DNA from 2 places in the Aestuariirhabdus sp. LZHN29 genome. Region 1 is predicted to be linked to the other one. Evidence: predicted binding sites of a transcription regulator. Region 1 holds the regulator's gene; the other holds the start of a gene.
What was found. The regulator sigma-54, encoded in region 1, starts transcription at its own class of promoters, with help from an activator protein. The targets are predictions, from matches to a motif close to TGGCACNNNNNTTGCTNT.

Region 2: a site for sigma-54 is predicted at 2,872-2,889, ahead of ACP3PW_RS15355 (flagellar basal body rod protein FlgF). Genes of this name have one in related genera too.

What each region holds. Positions count from the first base shown of each region.
Region 1 covers NZ_JBNIEU010000002.1:194,704-202,822, reverse strand. Annotated here, with positions in the region: gene ACP3PW_RS07600 (KpsF/GutQ family sugar-phosphate isomerase) at 1-616, shown strand, start outside; gene kdsC (3-deoxy-manno-octulosonate-8-phosphatase KdsC) at 616-1,140, shown strand; gene lptC (LPS export ABC transporter periplasmic protein LptC) at 1,137-1,706, shown strand; gene lptA (lipopolysaccharide transport periplasmic protein LptA) at 1,693-2,205, shown strand; gene lptB (LPS export ABC transporter ATP-binding protein) at 2,214-2,939, shown strand; gene ACP3PW_RS07575 (RNA polymerase factor sigma-54) at 3,057-4,589, shown strand; gene hpf (ribosome hibernation-promoting factor, HPF/YfiA family) at 4,714-5,001, shown strand; gene ptsN (PTS IIA-like nitrogen regulatory protein PtsN) at 5,014-5,469, shown strand; gene rapZ (RNase adapter RapZ) at 5,596-6,462, shown strand; gene ACP3PW_RS07555 (HPr family phosphocarrier protein) at 6,484-6,753, shown strand; gene pmbA (metalloprotease PmbA) at 6,771-8,119, opposite strand, start outside.
Region 2 covers NZ_JBNIEU010000004.1:271,722-279,840, reverse strand. Annotated here, with positions in the region: gene flgB (flagellar basal body rod protein FlgB) at 1-135, shown strand, start outside; gene flgC (flagellar basal body rod protein FlgC) at 138-578, shown strand; gene ACP3PW_RS15365 (flagellar hook assembly protein FlgD) at 589-1,275, shown strand; gene flgE (flagellar hook protein FlgE) at 1,306-2,601, shown strand; gene ACP3PW_RS15355 (flagellar basal body rod protein FlgF) at 2,948-3,685, shown strand; gene flgG (flagellar basal-body rod protein FlgG) at 3,789-4,574, shown strand; gene flgH (flagellar basal body L-ring protein FlgH) at 4,600-5,274, shown strand; gene ACP3PW_RS15340 (flagellar basal body P-ring protein FlgI) at 5,291-6,397, shown strand; gene flgJ (flagellar assembly peptidoglycan hydrolase FlgJ) at 6,397-7,404, shown strand; gene flgK (flagellar hook-associated protein FlgK) at 7,518-8,119, shown strand, end outside.

The sequences.
Region 1 (8,119 bases):
CATGATCAGCATGACCGGCAACCCCGACTCTGCCCTCGCACAGGCGGCAAATGTTAACCTGAACACCGGCGTAACACAGGAAGCCTGCCCCCTCAATCTTGCCCCCACCTCCAGCACCACGGTGTCGCTGGTCATGGGAGATGCGCTGGCCATTGCACTGCTTGAACGCCGCGGCTTTAGCGCCGAGGACTTTGCCTTCTCCCACCCCGGTGGCACCCTCGGTCGCCGCTTGCTGCTCAAGGTTGACGACGTCATGCACAGCGGTGAGCGCCTGCCCATCGTTGTGGAGGGCACCCCCCTGCGTGATGCACTCATGGAGATGACCCGCAAGGGACTCGGCATGACCGCCATCACCACTACAGATGGCGCCCTTAGCGGGGTCTTTACCGATGGCGACCTGCGCCGCTCACTGGACCGCGAGCTCAACATGGCAACCACCTCAATCGATGACGTCATGACCCGCAACTGCAAAACCGTCACCCAGGGAGTGCTCGCCGCCGAAGCGGTCCATATCATGGACGAGAGCAAAATTAACGGCCTTATTGTGGTCGATACTGCGCACAAACCCGTAGGTGCCCTCAATATGCATGACTTGCTGCGTGCGGGAGTCGTCTGATGTTCAGCCACCTAACTGCCCGCGCACAACGTATTCGCCTGGCGGTGTTTGACGTCGATGGCGTGCTCACCAACGGCCAGTTACTGTTTAGTGAAAACGGCGAAGAGCTGAAAGCCTTCTCTACCCTTGATGGGCAAGGCATCAAGATGTTGCAACAGGCCGGTATCGAGACTGCCATTATCACCGGGCGCCGCTCGCAACTGGTGGCACGTCGCGCCACCAATCTGGGCATCACCCACGTTTACCAGGGCCGTGAGGACAAGCTGGTTGCCCTGCAAGAGTTGCTACCCACACTGGGATTGACGCTGGATGAGGTTGCCTACCTCGGTGACGACCTGCCGGATCTGGCCGTTATTCGGCAGGTTGGACTGGGGGCAGCTGTTGCCAACGCCCATTTTTTCGTCAAACAGCACGCCTGCGCCGTCACCGAGACCAACGGCGGTAACGGCGCGGCGCGCGAGTTCTGCGATGCCTTGTTAGCCGCACAAGGGAAACTGCAGGACGCACTGGACCGTTATCTGTGAGAGCGCTGTTCATTGCACTGCTAGGGGGCATACTGCTCGCCTATGGGGGATTTTACCTCTACCAGAACACCCCCCTGCGGCAAGCCCTGACTCCGCCAGACACTGACCCTCGCGAGCGGCAGGAGGTCGACTTCTATATGCAAAACGCCCAGCTAACCCGATACAACGAACATGGCGCCCTTGACCACCGACTCAATGCCGTGGAGGTCAACCACTACCCCCACAACGACACCACGATGATCAGTGAGCCACGAATGACACTGTTAAAGGCGGACGGCGAGCGCCACATCAGCGCACGTTCTGGAAAACTGCTGCCAGGCAGCGAAGATCTGGAGCTATGGGATGATGTGGTGATGCGAGTGCTGGCGCAAGATGGTAGTGAACGGGGACGCCTTGATACCGATTTCATCACCCTATACTCTGGGCAGGAGCTGGCGTCCACCAACCGACCTGTCACCATTACTACACCCAGTGGCGTGACTCGTGCGGTGGGGATGAAAGCCAACCTTAACCAGGACCAAGTTCAACTGCTGTCCAACGTCAGAGGCACCTATGAAGCCCAATAGCTCCTTGATTATCGGCCTGTTAGCCAGCGCGCTCTTTAGCGCTGTCGCCCACGCCCTGCCGGAAGACCAGTCCCAACCTATTCGAATCAAGGCGGACACTGCCGATATTGATGAAGGCGCTGGGCGAGCCATCTACACCGGCAATGTGACGATGAACCAAGGCACTATCCATATTAGCGGCGACAAAATCACGCTCTACACCAAGGAGGGAAATGTCACCCGTATGGTGGCGGAAGGCAATCCTGCCCACTACCGGGAGAAGCCTGCCGCCGACAAGGAGATCATCAAAGCCTATGGCAATACCATCGACTACTCCGTTGCCAGCGATCAGGTGAAATTACTTAAGAACGCCCGCCTGCTGCAGGAGGGCAACTCCTTTACCGGCGAAACGATCCACTACAACATGACAACCCAGGCGGTTAATGCCCAGAGCGGAAGCTCCAGCAGCAAGGCCGGCAACCGTGTCGAAATGATTATCCAACCCAAAGTCAAGCAGTAGATATCCCCATGGCAACCCTTAAAGCACTTCACTTGGCAAAGAGTTACCGCGGAAGAAAGGTGGTCGAAGATATTTCGATCAGCATCTCCAGTAGCCAGATTGTCGGCTTACTAGGGCCGAACGGGGCAGGAAAAACCACCAGTTTTTATATGATTGTCGGGCTCGTGCAGTCCGATGGAGGCCAGATTTTAATCGATGGTGTGGATATTACCCGCCTGCCAATGCATGGCCGCGCACGCCAGGGCATAGGCTATTTGACCCAGGAAGCCTCCATTTTCCGAAAACTAACCGTTACCGAGAATATCCTCTCCATACTGGAAACCCGCAAGGATCTCAATCGCAAGCAGCGACTGGAAAAACTTGAAGCCCTGCTGCGGGAGTTCCACATCACCCATATTCGCAACAGCAAGGGTATCAGCTTGTCGGGTGGAGAGCGCAGACGAGTAGAGATCGCGCGGGCGCTAGCCACGGAACCCGCCTTTATCCTGCTCGATGAGCCCTTCGCCGGGGTCGACCCCATTTCGGTCAATGACATCAAGGATGTGATCCGCCACCTGCGCGACAAGGGCATCGGAGTGCTGATCACAGACCATAATGTTCGCGAAACACTGGATATCTGTGAGCTTGCCTATATCGTTAGTGAAGGCAAGATCATCGCCGAGGGTAATGCCGAGGCCGTGATGAATAACCAGAAAGTGAAAGACGTTTATCTGGGACACGAATTTCGCATATAGGCATTCATCCCGTTCAACCCTATAATAGAACCATGCAAGATTTTTGCCGGAGCAGGATGCGACCGGAAAACCCAACGGGAGTGATGCGCAGATTATGGACCGGACATTGTATTATTTATGAAACCATCCCTAGTCCTGAAAATGGGCCAGCAGCTGACGATGACGCCTCAGCTGCAACAAGCCATCAAACTACTTCAGCTCTCTACCCTGGATCTGCAGCAGGAGATTCAACAAGCCCTCGAATCCAACCCCATGCTCGAGCCCGAAGAGGGTTCCGATAATGAGGCGGCGACCGAGCAAGAAAGCGCAAAAGATGGTAGCGAGTTCGACAACAAGGCTGAAAACAACGGCCTAAAAGAGGCTGAGCAGCAGGATCAGCAAAGCGCCGACAGTGCCAACAACGAAAATGAGGTGATGTCCGACGACTGGCAGGACAATATCCCGGAAGATCTGCCCGTTGACACCGCCTGGGATGATGTTTATCAATCCAGTCTGCCGCCCTCCTCGGGGTCGGGCTCGTCCGACAACGATGAGTACAATCCGGCCACGCGAGCCAGCACCTCAGAAACCCTTCAGTCCCATCTGGAGTGGCAGCTTAACCTGACACCTATGTCCGACACCGACCGGGCGATAGCCATTACCATCATTGACGCACTCAAGGACGATGGCTATCTCAGCTGTAGCTGCGAAGAGCTGATGGAAGGCATCGAAGAGGATCTGGACATTGAACTGGATGAGTTTGAAGCGGTGTTACACCGTCTTCAGCAGTTCGATCCAGTCGGTGTGGCGGCTCGATCCCTCAGCGAGTGCCTGTTAATCCAGCTTGCCCAATTGCCCACCACCACCCCTCACCTGGGTTCAGCGGCCCTGGTGGTTGAGAAACACATCAACTTGTTGGGCTCCCATGATTACGCTCAATTAATGCGCAAAACCCGTCTCAAAGAGGCCGATCTCAAAGCTGCGATTGAACTGATCCAGACCCTCAACCCAAAACCCGGGGCAAGCATTCAAAGCAGCGAGCCTGAATATGTCATACCCGACGTCACCGTAAAAAAGGTGAACGGCCGCTGGACCGTCGAGCTGAACCCGGACTCTGTGCCCCGAGTCCGCATCAACTCGGGTTACGCTTCGCTGGTCAAACGTGCTGATAACAGTTCAGACAACACCTACCTGAAAAACCACTTGCAGGAAGCCCGCTGGTTTCTCAAGAGTCTGCAGAGCCGAAACGAAACACTGATGAAGGTGGCCACCCAGATCGTTGAGCATCAGCGCGGGTTTCTGGAGTATGGTGAAGAGGCGATGAAACCGCTGGTACTGCACGATATCGCCGAAGCGGTCAGCATGCACGAATCCACCATATCCCGGGTAACGACGCAAAAATACATGCACACCCCCCGCGGCATATTTGAGCTCAAGTATTTCTTCTCAAGCCATGTCAGTACCGCCAGTGGAGGAGAGTGCTCCTCTACGGCAATCAGGGCTATTATCAAGAAGCTTGTGGCCGCAGAGAACCCAAAAAAGCCATTGAGTGACAGCAAGATAGCGGGTTTGCTTGCTGAGCAGGGAATTCAGGTTGCTCGCCGCACTATTGCCAAATACCGGGAGTCATTATCAATTGCTCCTTCTAACGAAAGGAAACGTCTGGTATAGGTTATATTGATTGGCGACAACATTGAGATATCGAGCCTCGGATATGATCGGTAACAGAGGCATACACTTGAGCCTGACACGACGTCGACTCAACATCATGTAACAAACATTCAGGAGAAAACGCATGCAAATCAATATCAGTGGTCATCATGTTGATGTAACGGAAGCATTGCGTGAATACGTAGCAACTAAAGTCGATCGTCTTGAGCGACACTTTGACAGCATCACCAGCGTCAACGTAACCCTCAGTATCGAAAAAGAGGGACAAAAAGCGGAGGCCAATCTGCACGTCCGCGGTGCGGACATCCACGCAACTGCCGTCCATGAAGACATGTACGCGGCCATTGATATGCTGTCGGACAAACTGGATCGCCAGCTCATGAAACACAAGGAAAAGAATCTCGCCCGTTAATTAGATCTGGCTATGAATTTTATATCCCTCCTAAGCCCCGACCGCAGCCTCTGCGCTGCGGAAGGCGGCAGTAAAAAACGCGTACTCGAAACACTTGCCGAAACTCTCGCCCAGGCAGGGCAGGAGATAACAGCCGACGAGCTGTTTAACGGCCTGTTTGAGCGTGAACGCCTCGGCAGCACAGGCTTTGGCAAAGGTATTGCGATTCCCCATTGCCGACTCACCTCCTGTACAGAACCTGTGGCGGCACTGCTCAAACTGTCTGAGGGTGTCAATTTCGACGCCATGGACGAGCTCCCGGTAGATATCATCTTTGCCCTCGTTGTCCCCAACGAAGCGACTAACGAGCATCTGGCGATTTTGCAGGCTCTGGCCGGCCGGCTGGACAATGCCAGCTACCGTAACCGCCTGCGCGCCGCGCAGAGCAGTACCGAACTCTATCAAATGGCGATCGCCCCCCTCGACTGATCTCCCAAATCGCAGACCTGCCACAATGCAACTGGTATACTGCCAGCTCAGTGACTTACGCGGTCAACACCCACCACACCAGAAACAGGGCGCGGCACGCACCAGTCGGCAAGTGGAACCAGCAAAATGCGATTAGTAATCATCAGTGGAAGATCGGGATCCGGCAAAAGTAGCGCGCTGCACGTGCTCGAGGATCAGGGCTACTACTGTGTGGACAACATGCCAGCAGGCTTACTGGGGTCTCTAGCCGCAGAGATCTCAAGCGAGCAGTCACTTAGAAATGCCGCTGTCAGCATCGACGCACGCAACATGCACGCGGACCTTAAACGCTTCCCCGAGATACTGGCCCAACTAACCAATAATGGCGTGCAGTGCGAGGTGATCTACCTCGATGCAGACCCAGCTACCCTGCTAAAGCGTTTCAGTGAAACACGGCGACGCCACCCCTTGTCCAATGACAAATGCTCGCTGGAAGAGGCCATTTTCGCCGAAAGTGAGCTCCTGGCCCCCCTCAAGAATCGAGCAAAACTGACTCTGGATACCAGCGCACTATCACTGCACGAATTACGCGACCTGATTCGTACCCGTGTTGCGATGCGCACGGACGACAGTCTCGCACTGCTATTCCAGTCCTTTGGTTTCAAGCGAGGCATACCAATTGATGCCGATTACGTGTTTGATGTACGCTGTTTACCTAACCCTTATTGGGTAGCGCACCTGAGGGGCTTCAGTGGGCTCGAGAAACCCGTGCGGGATTTTTTGGGAGAACAACCTGAGGTACAGCAGATGCTGGCTGATATCGGTGACTTTGTGGAGCGCTGGCTTCCAGCATTCGAGGCGGGAAACCGAAGTTACATGACCATCGCCATCGGCTGCACCGGCGGCCATCACCGCTCGGTATACATCAGCGAAGAGCTGACCCGACGCTTTAGTAGTCAGATTCAAAACGTTCAGGTTCGTCACCGCGAACTGCACACCGCGCAAAAACAATAAAATATAATAACAGTAGCGACAATGATAGAAACCAAGATTCATATCATCAACAAACTCGGACTCCACGCCCGAGCAGCGTCAAAATTTGTGACCACGGCGGCCGCTTTCGGCAGTAGTATCGAAGTGGGGCGCGGCACCACCATGGTCGATGGCAAAAGCATCATGTCGGTGATGCTGCTGGCAGCCAGCCAAGGCACCGAGCTTGATTTGCGCATCGACGGCGACGACGAGGATCGGGCACTGCAAGCGATCAGCGAGCTGGTCAACGATTTCTTTGGCGAGGGAGAGTAAGCTCTCGACCGAAAAACCTAGTCGCCCCCTACGGTCATACCATCAATCAGGATGGAACCTGCCTGCACATTGCCACGGTGATCCACATCATTCCCCACCGCGACGACATTCGCAAACATATCCCGCAGGTTACCCGCGACCGTTATCTCCGATACCGGATACTGAATCACCCCATTTTCGACCCAAAACCCACTGGCTCCCCGCGAGTAGTCCCCGGTTACCAGATTAACCCCCTGCCCCAGCAGCTCGGTAATCAATAAACCGCTACCCATCTGCCGCAGTAACGCCGGGGCATCCAAACCGCTATCACTGATTCGCAGGTTGTGCGCCCCCCCGGCATTGGCGGTGCTGGTCATACCCAATTTACGCGCCGAGTAGGCGCCCAACAGATAACTGCAGAGCACTCCATCTTGCACAAAGGATTTGTCGTAAGTCGCCAGACCGTCATTATCAAACGACGCACTGGCGAGGCCACCTCGCAAGCGGGGCCGCTCATAGATGCTGACAAACTCAGGAAACAGCGGCTTATCCAGCTGATTCAATAAGAAACTCGCTTCACGATACAGGCTTGACCCACTGATCGCCCCCAGCAGATGGGACAGTAGCCCACTGGCAACCTCTGCAGCGAACAGCACCGGGACCTGACAGGTTGGTATCTTTCGGGGATCGAGGCGCTGCAAGGTTCTATTGGCTGCCTGGGTACCGATCGATTCAGGACTTTCCAGATCCTCTCGCTTACGGGACACGGCATACCAATAATCCCGCTGCATCCGCTCCTGTTCGCCCGCAATCAGCACACAACTCAAGCTCTGCCTTGAGGCCAGGTAGCTGCCCATAAAACCATGACTGTTGCCGTACACCCGGCAGCTTTGATGCGTTGAGAGGCTTGCTCCCTCGGAATTGGTTATCTGCTCCGAGACATCGAGCCCCGCCTGCTCGCAACGAGTGGCGATCTCCAGCCCATGGTCCACCTCCACATCCCAGGGGTGGTACAGGTCAAGCTCCGGCAGGTCGGTCGCCATCATGGAGGCATCGGCCAGGCCCGCATAAGGGTCCTCCGATGTGTAGCGCGCGATATTACTGGCCGCTTCCACGGTATCAATGATCGCTTGCAGACTGCTGTCAGAGGTACTGGCGGAACCTTTGCGTTGGCCGTAGTAGAGGGTGATGCCAAAACCCTGGTCATGATTAAACTCGACCGTGTCCACCTCCCCCATGCGCACACTGGCGGTCAGCCCGTTATCCAGGCTGACACCCACCTCTGCCCCGCTGGCTCCCTGCTTGCGAGCCTCCAGCAGAATATCCTGCACCAACTGTTGCAAGCGGGACTGCTCCTGACGAAGATCCAGCGGTGTTATATTTGGGA
Region 2 (8,119 bases), on a different contig from region 1:
TCTATTGATGGCAATACCGTTGATACGCAGCGGGAGATTGCAGAGTTCACCCAAAACAAGATCGCATTTGATACCAGCTTCACCTTTCTCAACGCCAAGTTTAAAGGCTTGAGCACTGCTATTCGGGGTCAATAATTATGTCTCTCGCTAATGTATTTTCAATCGCAGGCTCTGGTATGAGCGCCCAATCCATTCGTCTTAATGCGACCTCTAGCAACATCGCTAATGCCGAAACCGTCAGTAGCAGCATCGATGAAACCTACAGGGCACGTTATCCGGTTTTTGCCCACGCGATGAATGACGCTCAGGAGGAGGGTTCCTTATTTGAGGACCAGCCTAAAGCCGTCGGAGCCGGTGTTCAGGTTATGGGGGTTGTTGAGAGCCAGGAAGCGCTGCAAGCCCGCTATGACCCCAATCACCCGATGGCCAATGAAGAGGGGTATGTCTACTACCCCAATGTGAATGTGGTTGAGCAGATGGCGGATATGATCTCGGCGTCGCGCTCATTCCAGACCAATGTAGATGTATTGAATACCGCCAAATCAATGATGCAGAAAGTCCTCACGCTGGGGCAGTAAGGAGAGAGTGATGAGCCTGAATAGTGTTGCCAGCCCGTCTGTGATGGATCAGTACTCCATCACCAACGCGCAGGAAAACCAGAAGAAAAGCGATGAGCTGGGGAAGAACGAGTTTCTTGAGCTGCTGGTTGCGCAAATGAACAATCAAAACCCGCTGGAACCCCAGGAAAACGGTGAGTTTATCGCACAGTTGGCCCAATTCAGTACCGTAGAAGGTGTTGAAAGTATGAACAGCTCCATGCAGGACTTTGTCGCCGGGATGCAGTCTAGCCAGGCGCTACAAGCCTCTTCCCTGGTTGGCAGAACGGTTATGGTAGGAATGGAGCAGACACAGGTAGAGACCGGTCGAGGGAGTAATGGATTGGTGGTGCTGCCAGCCTCCACACCTGACCTGACGGTTAATGTCTACAGTGCCAATGGAGACCTGGTGAGGCAGCTGCCAATGGGTACCCAGGCCCAGGGCAATATCGAATTTGATTGGGATGGCAAGGATGGTAGCGGCAACACTATGCCGACCGGAGAATATCGCTTCGAAGCGATGGCCCTGATTGACGGCCAGTCCCAACAGGTACCCACAGTATTGCCGGCCCATGTGAACAGTATCACGCTCGGGGCTCAGGGTGCCGGGGATGTAATTTTGAATCTGGATGGTCTGGGCTCGGTCCTGCTGTCCGACGTGCAGATGATCAAAGAGTAATTCGCTCAGCGAGCGATCAGGAGAGTAATCATGGCTTTTAATATCGGTTTGAGTGGCATTCGCGCTGCGGGCAATGAGCTGGAGGTGACCGGTAACAATATCGCCAATGCTAGCACCATCGGCTTTAAGTCTTCCCGAGCGGAGTTTGCCGATGTCTATGCGGCATCAACATTGGGTACCGCCGCTAACGCCACCGGCAGTGGGGTACTGCTGTCCAACATTGGCCAGCAGTTTTCCCAGGGCAGTATCAACTTCACCAGCAATAGTCTGGATATGGCGATCAACGGTGACGGTTTCTTTGTCCTCGATAATAACGGTGAGGCTACCTACAGCAGAGCCGGTTATTTCGGTACCGATAAAAACGGATTTATCGTCAATAATTTCGGCAAGAACCTGCAGGGGTATGCGGCCGACTCAACCGGTCAAATTCTAACTGGAGTATTGACAGATTTGCAGATCGACACCACCAACCAGTCGCCCCAGGCGACCGGTACGGTGGATCAGACAGTAAACCTGAATTCCAGCGATCTGGTGCCTGCCATAGCACCTTTCGACCCTACTGATCCCTCGACCTATAATTCAGCAACATCGGTAAACGTGTACGACTCATTGGGTAACTCGCATATTCAAACCCAGTATTTCGTCAAGACCGGTGCCAATAGCTGGGATATGACCGTTCTTATTGATGGGCGGGATTTTGACGGTACTTTGCCCGATGGCACGCCGCCACCGGATAACCCAGCCGCCAACGTTTTTGCCCCATTCACCCAGGCATTAACCTTTGACTCTGCTGGGCAACTTACGGTGCCTGCCGCGGGTACTCCTGTTGTACTGGCTGGCTGGGAGCCCCGGGATAGTTCCGGAACCCAAAACGGTGCCACATCACCGACAGGGTATGATCTTGATCTGACGGGCAGTACCCAGTTTTCCAGCTCCTTTGCGGTGACCAGCGTAACCCAGGATGGTTTTAGCACCGGACAGTTGGCGGGCCTCGAGGTATCCGATGAGGGTATTCTGTTTGCTCGTTACACCAACGGTCAGAGCCGTACCCAGGGTCAGGTGGTTTTTGCCAATTTCGCCAATACCGAGGGGCTGAGTCCGCTGGGCAAAACGGAGTGGGCTGAATCCTTTGTCTCTGGTAGTCCTGTGGTGGGTACGCCACGCTCAGGAACCTTGGGAGCCCTGCAAGCCGGTGCGTTGGAAGCCTCCAATGTTGAATTGTCCGATGAGCTGGTCGCCCTGATTATTGCTCAGCGGAACTACCAGGCGAACGCCAAGACCATTGAGACCTCCGACGCGGTCACCCAGACCATACTCAATATCTAGCGTAGGCCTGCTCCTGCTCTTTGATTGAAAGGCCCGGTGTCACCGGGCCTTTCACTGCCTTTGCTTTGGCTCTCCTTGTGGGCGGATAAACACTTCAATCCCCTTGCGCATCAGACTCCGGCGGTTGCGGCAACCCCCTATATCGTTGCGGTAAACCCTTGCCGCTTTGCCTGCTATCGAATAAATGCCTTCGTATTTTAAATGTTCTGAACAATTTTAAATGCTTAAAAAACAATTAGATATAAATTTATTTGGGTTGGTGTCTAAAACAGGCACAGCCCTTGCTCTATTGCCTGTAAGAGAACCGAGCAGCAAACGATTGCCGCTCCTTACAGGGTAACGCGAAATGGACAGAGCACTATTTATATCAATGAGCGGCGCCAAGCAGAACATGCTTGGGCAAGCCGTCCACGCCAATAACCTGGCTAACGTCAACACGACGGGGTTCAAGAGCGACTTCGAACAAGCGCGCTCGATGCCAGTATTTGGTGAAACTCATCCCACCCGCGCCTACGCGATGACCGAAAATCCAGGCACCAACTTTGCGTCCGGTACGGTCACCCCAACCGGTCGAGATCTGGATGTGGCCTTGCGCGGCGAGGGCTGGATAACCGCACAGAATCCGGAAGGTGAAACGGTATACACCCGTACCGGCAAGCTGAGAGTGGACCCCGACGGAGCTCTGCGTAATTCGGAAAACCTGACGATCATGGGTAACGCTGGCCCTATCGTCTTGCCGGAATTTACAAAGCTGGATATCGCCCCCGATGGAACCATTACGATTCAAGGGGCAGGGGAGACACCCGATGCATTGGCGGAAGTTGATCGCATTCTGATGGTAAATCCGGAAAAAGGGCGCATGGAGAAGGGCAGTGATGGCTTCTTCCGGGTGAGCGACGGAGAGAACGTGGTGCCCGATGCGGCCGTCACCATTGAGCCAGGGTTTCTTGAGGGCAGTAACGTGAACCCTGTCTCCGAGATGATCTCCATGTTGAGCCTGTCCAAGCAGTTCCAGGTGCAGGTCAAGATGATGAGTACGGCGGAAGAGAATCAGAAATCAGTGGAACGACTTTTGCAGAGCTAGTAAATGTCTGCACAACTGACGGACTTTTGACATAAACACCAGCAACGTGGTTTGCGGACAGAGGTAAAGCGGAAGCGGTCGCTTTCGCGGGGAGAAGAGAATTATGCAACCGGCACTATATGTAAGTAAAACGGGATTGAGCGCGCAGGATACCCAGCTCAACACGATCTCCAACAACCTGGCTAACGTCAGCACCATTGGATTCAAGAAGGATCGTGCAGAGTTTGAAGACCTGCTCTATCAGATTCAGCGCCAACCCGGTGGTCAGTCTTCCCAGGACACGACGCTGCCTACAGGCTTACAGTTGGGATCCGGGGTTCGAGTGGCGGGCACGCAGAAAATATTCACTGCAGGTAGTTTGCAAACCACCGACCAACCGCTGGATATGGCGATTAATGGCCGTGGTTTTTTCCAAATACTCACCCCCGACGGCACTATCGCCTATACCCGTAATGGCCAGTTTCATCTTAATGAGGATGGTGATGTGGTCAACGTCAATGGCCACCCAATAGAGCCGGGCATTACCGTGCCCGAGGACGCGCTATCTTTTACGGTAGGTGAAGATGGAACCGTGAGCGTGACTACGCCAGGCAATCCGGCACCGCAGGATCTCGGTCAGATCCAGGTGGTTGATTTTATCAACCCAGGTGGCCTGCAAGCCATTGGAAACAACCTGTTTTTGGAAACCGGATCCAGTGGTTCACCTCGTGAAGGGATTCCCGGAGAAGACGGATTAGGGCGTATTCAGCAGAGTACGTTGGAAAACTCCAACGTCAATGTGGTGGAGGAGCTAGTCAATATGATTACCACCCAACGCGCCTACGAGATGAACTCCAAAGTGATATCAACGGCAGACAGTATGCTGCAGTTTGTTACCCAAAATCTGTAATAGATTGAGTGAGGATGTGTCAGCTATGAAACTCAGGATCTTGACAATAATCGGGCTTTTTCTGTTGGGAGGATGTATGTCAACTCCCCCCAAGCCTAATGATCCCGTGTTTGCGCCGATCTATCCTGCGCAGCCTGTTGCAGCGGAATTTAATGGCGGATCTCTGTACCAGACCGGGTTTGGCGTGTCGCTTTATGATGACCGCAAAGCCTACAGAGTAGGGGACGTGATCACCGTAACGCTGGATGAATCAACCCAGGCGCAGAAGGATGCGGATACTGATTTTAGTAAGAACTCTACAGCAACCATTAGCGAGCCGACCGCGTTTGGAAAAACGTTTAAAGATATTTTTGGCGTCGACCTTGCGGCCAGCCTGGATGCAACGCGTTCAAGTGATGGTGAGGCTTCCAGCAGTCAGAGCAATAGCCTCAGTGGCAATATTACCGTGACGGTAGCGGAAGTTTTGCCCAATGGACTGTTAAAAATTCGTGGCGAGAAATGGTTAACCCTCAATCAGGGTGATGAATACGTCAGGATAACAGGGCTAGTACGACCCGATGACGTTGATACTGACAATACCGTGTCGTCACAAAGAGTGGCGGATGCGCGCATTAGCTACGCAGGTACAGGGAGTCTCGCTGATGCAAACAACGCGGGCTGGTTAGCAAAACTCTTTAATAGCCCGATGTTCCCGTTCTAGGGGTGGAGTTGTGATAATGAAACAGTTACAACATGGCGTAATGGCAATTTTGCTGGTTTTAGCAGCAGGAGTCGCCCATGCGGAACGCATCAAGGATATCGCTTATGTGTCCGGAGTGCGTAGTAACCATCTGGTTGGTTACGGGTTGGTGATGGGCCTCGATAGCAGTGGTGACAAAACCAGCCAAACGCCGTTTACCATCCAGACCTTCAAAAACATGTTGGCACAGTTTGGTATCAAAATGCCTCCTGGCAGTAACCCCAAGCTCAAAAATGTCGCCGCGGTCGCCGTTCATGCGGACTTACCGCCGTTTGCCAAGCCGGGTCAAACTATTGATGTCACGGTGTCTGCGCTGGGCAACGCTAAAAGCCTGCGCGGTGGCTCGCTATTGATGACCGAGCTTAAAGGGATCGATGGCAAGGTCTATGCGCTTGCACAGGGTAGCCTGGTGGTTGGTGGTCTTGGGGTAGCCGGTGCCGATGGCTCCAAGGTAACCGTCAATGTACCCACAGCGGGGCGAATTCCCAGTGGGGGCATCGTTGAGCGTAGTGTTCCATCCTCGTTTGCTATGACCAATCACCTGACACTGAATCTTAAGAGCTACGACTTCACGACAGCAAAGCGAATGAGCGAAGCGATCAATAAGTTGATGGGGCCAGGTATTGCAAAGGCTCTGGATGGTGGTTCGGTAAGGGTAGCGGCGCCTAGGGATCCGTCGCAGCGGGTGACCTATATGTCGGTGCTGGAAAACCTGCAAGTATTACCCGGCGAGTCTGCGGCTAAAGTGATTATTAACTCGCGTACAGGAACCATTGTCATTGGTAAGAATGTGAGGGTGTCTCCAGCAGCGGTAACCCACGGCAGCATGGTGGTCTCTATTACAGAGGAGGCCGAGGTCAGCCAGCCCAATGCATTTGGTGCAGGGGAAACCGTCGTAACCCAGCAGAGCACCATCGACGTGCAGCAGGAGAACAACAAGATGTTCCTGTTTCAGCCCGGGGTGACCCTTGCTGAAATCGTTCAGGCCGTGAACCAGGTAGGTGCTGCACCGGGAGATCTGATGGCCATACTGGAAGCTCTTAAGCAGGCGGGTGCCCTGCGTGCTGAGTTGGTGGTGATCTGATGAGCGGCTCTGATCTTTCTCTAACGCATCCCGGAGTTGGCGCTTCTGCCAGTGCGCAGGTTTACACCGATCTCAACAGTTTGCAGAACCTTAAGTACGCATCGGCGGAGGAGTCTCCGGAGGCGCTGAGAAAGGTTGCGCAACAGTTTGAATCGCTCTTTATCAGCATGATGCTCAAGAGTATGCGCGATGCTAACGCGGTATTCGAAGAGGACAACCCCTTCAGTAGCAGCGAAAGCAGAATGTATCGAGACATGCTCGATAGCCAGATGTCCGTCAGTCTTGCTGAAAGTGGCGGTATGGGATTGGCTGAAGTGTTGATGCGCCAGCTTGATAGGAGCAGTAATGGCAACGGGGGAGGCGCAGGCCGCGATCGTTTTATCCATCAACCTCAGAACCAGGCTGCCGACGCCCTGGCTCGGTCGATGATGGAAAAAGCGGGTATTAAGCAAGGAGCTGGCGCCGAGCAGGTGCCCGGTAGCGGAGCAAACAGTGTTAGCGACACCCGGTCAGTTGCGGCAAAAGCCGATGAGCGGATCGACTCCCCATTAGCCTTTATCCGCAAGATGATGCCCTATGCTCGGGAAGTTGCCAGTAAGTTGGGGGTTGAGCCTAAAATTCTTGTGGCCCAGTCTGCCCTGGAAACGGGTTGGGGGCAGAAGATGATTCAACGCGAAGATGGAAGTAACAGCTTTAATCTGTTTGGCATCAAGGCCGATAGCCGCTGGTCGGGCGACAGTGCTCGGGTTACCACGACCGAATACCGTCAGGGCGTTGCACTAAAGGAGCAGGCTGATTTCCGCTCCTATGATTCCTTTGCAAAGAGCTTCGATGATTACTTCGCCTTCTTGCAGCAGAACGAACGCTATCAGGTCGCACTGGACCATGGCGGGGATGCGGGACAGTTTTTGAACGGCTTGCAGCAGGCGGGCTACGCAACCGACCCCGCTTACGCCGATAAGATTTTGAATATTGCCAGCAATGAACTGTTTGACGACTGGCAATAGCAACAAGCGCAGCAGTTGCTGCCCGGAAAGATCGATCATAACGAATCGATCTAACAAAATACTCAATTTGGTCCCATAGGCGCCGATACAGAGTAGATGACGAGAAATTCGATATGGCTGATCTACTGAACATAGGATTAAGTGGCTTACGCGTTAGTCAGACTTCGCTGTCGGTAACGGGTCACAATATCGCCAATGTTAATACCAGTGGCTATTCGCGCCAGGAGGCCACTCAGGTCGCGACCACTCCGCTCTATGTCGGTGTCGGTTTTTTGGGCTCCGGTGCCGAAACTGACAGCATTCGCCGTATCACCAGCGATATTCTGGTGAGCCAACTGCGCGAAAATACCTTTGTAAACGCCGAGCAGGGAGCGTTTCGTGAGCAAATTGAGCAGCTGGATTCCCTATTGGCCAATACCACTACCGGATTAACCCCGGCTATTACCAATTTTTTCAAAGCGATACAAACTGGTGCAGAAGACCCCTCCAGCATCCCATCAAGGCAGCTAATACTTACGGAAGCCGGGGGAATTGCTAGCCGCTTTAATACGATAAATGACCGTCTTGACCAGCAAAATGATTTGGTGAACCAGCAAACCCGGACCGTCACCGACCAGATCAACCGGATTGCTCAATCGGTAGGGGATTATAACGACGCCATCGCCAAAGCCGAGGTAAACAACACCCCGGCTAATGATCTGCACGATGCCCGCGA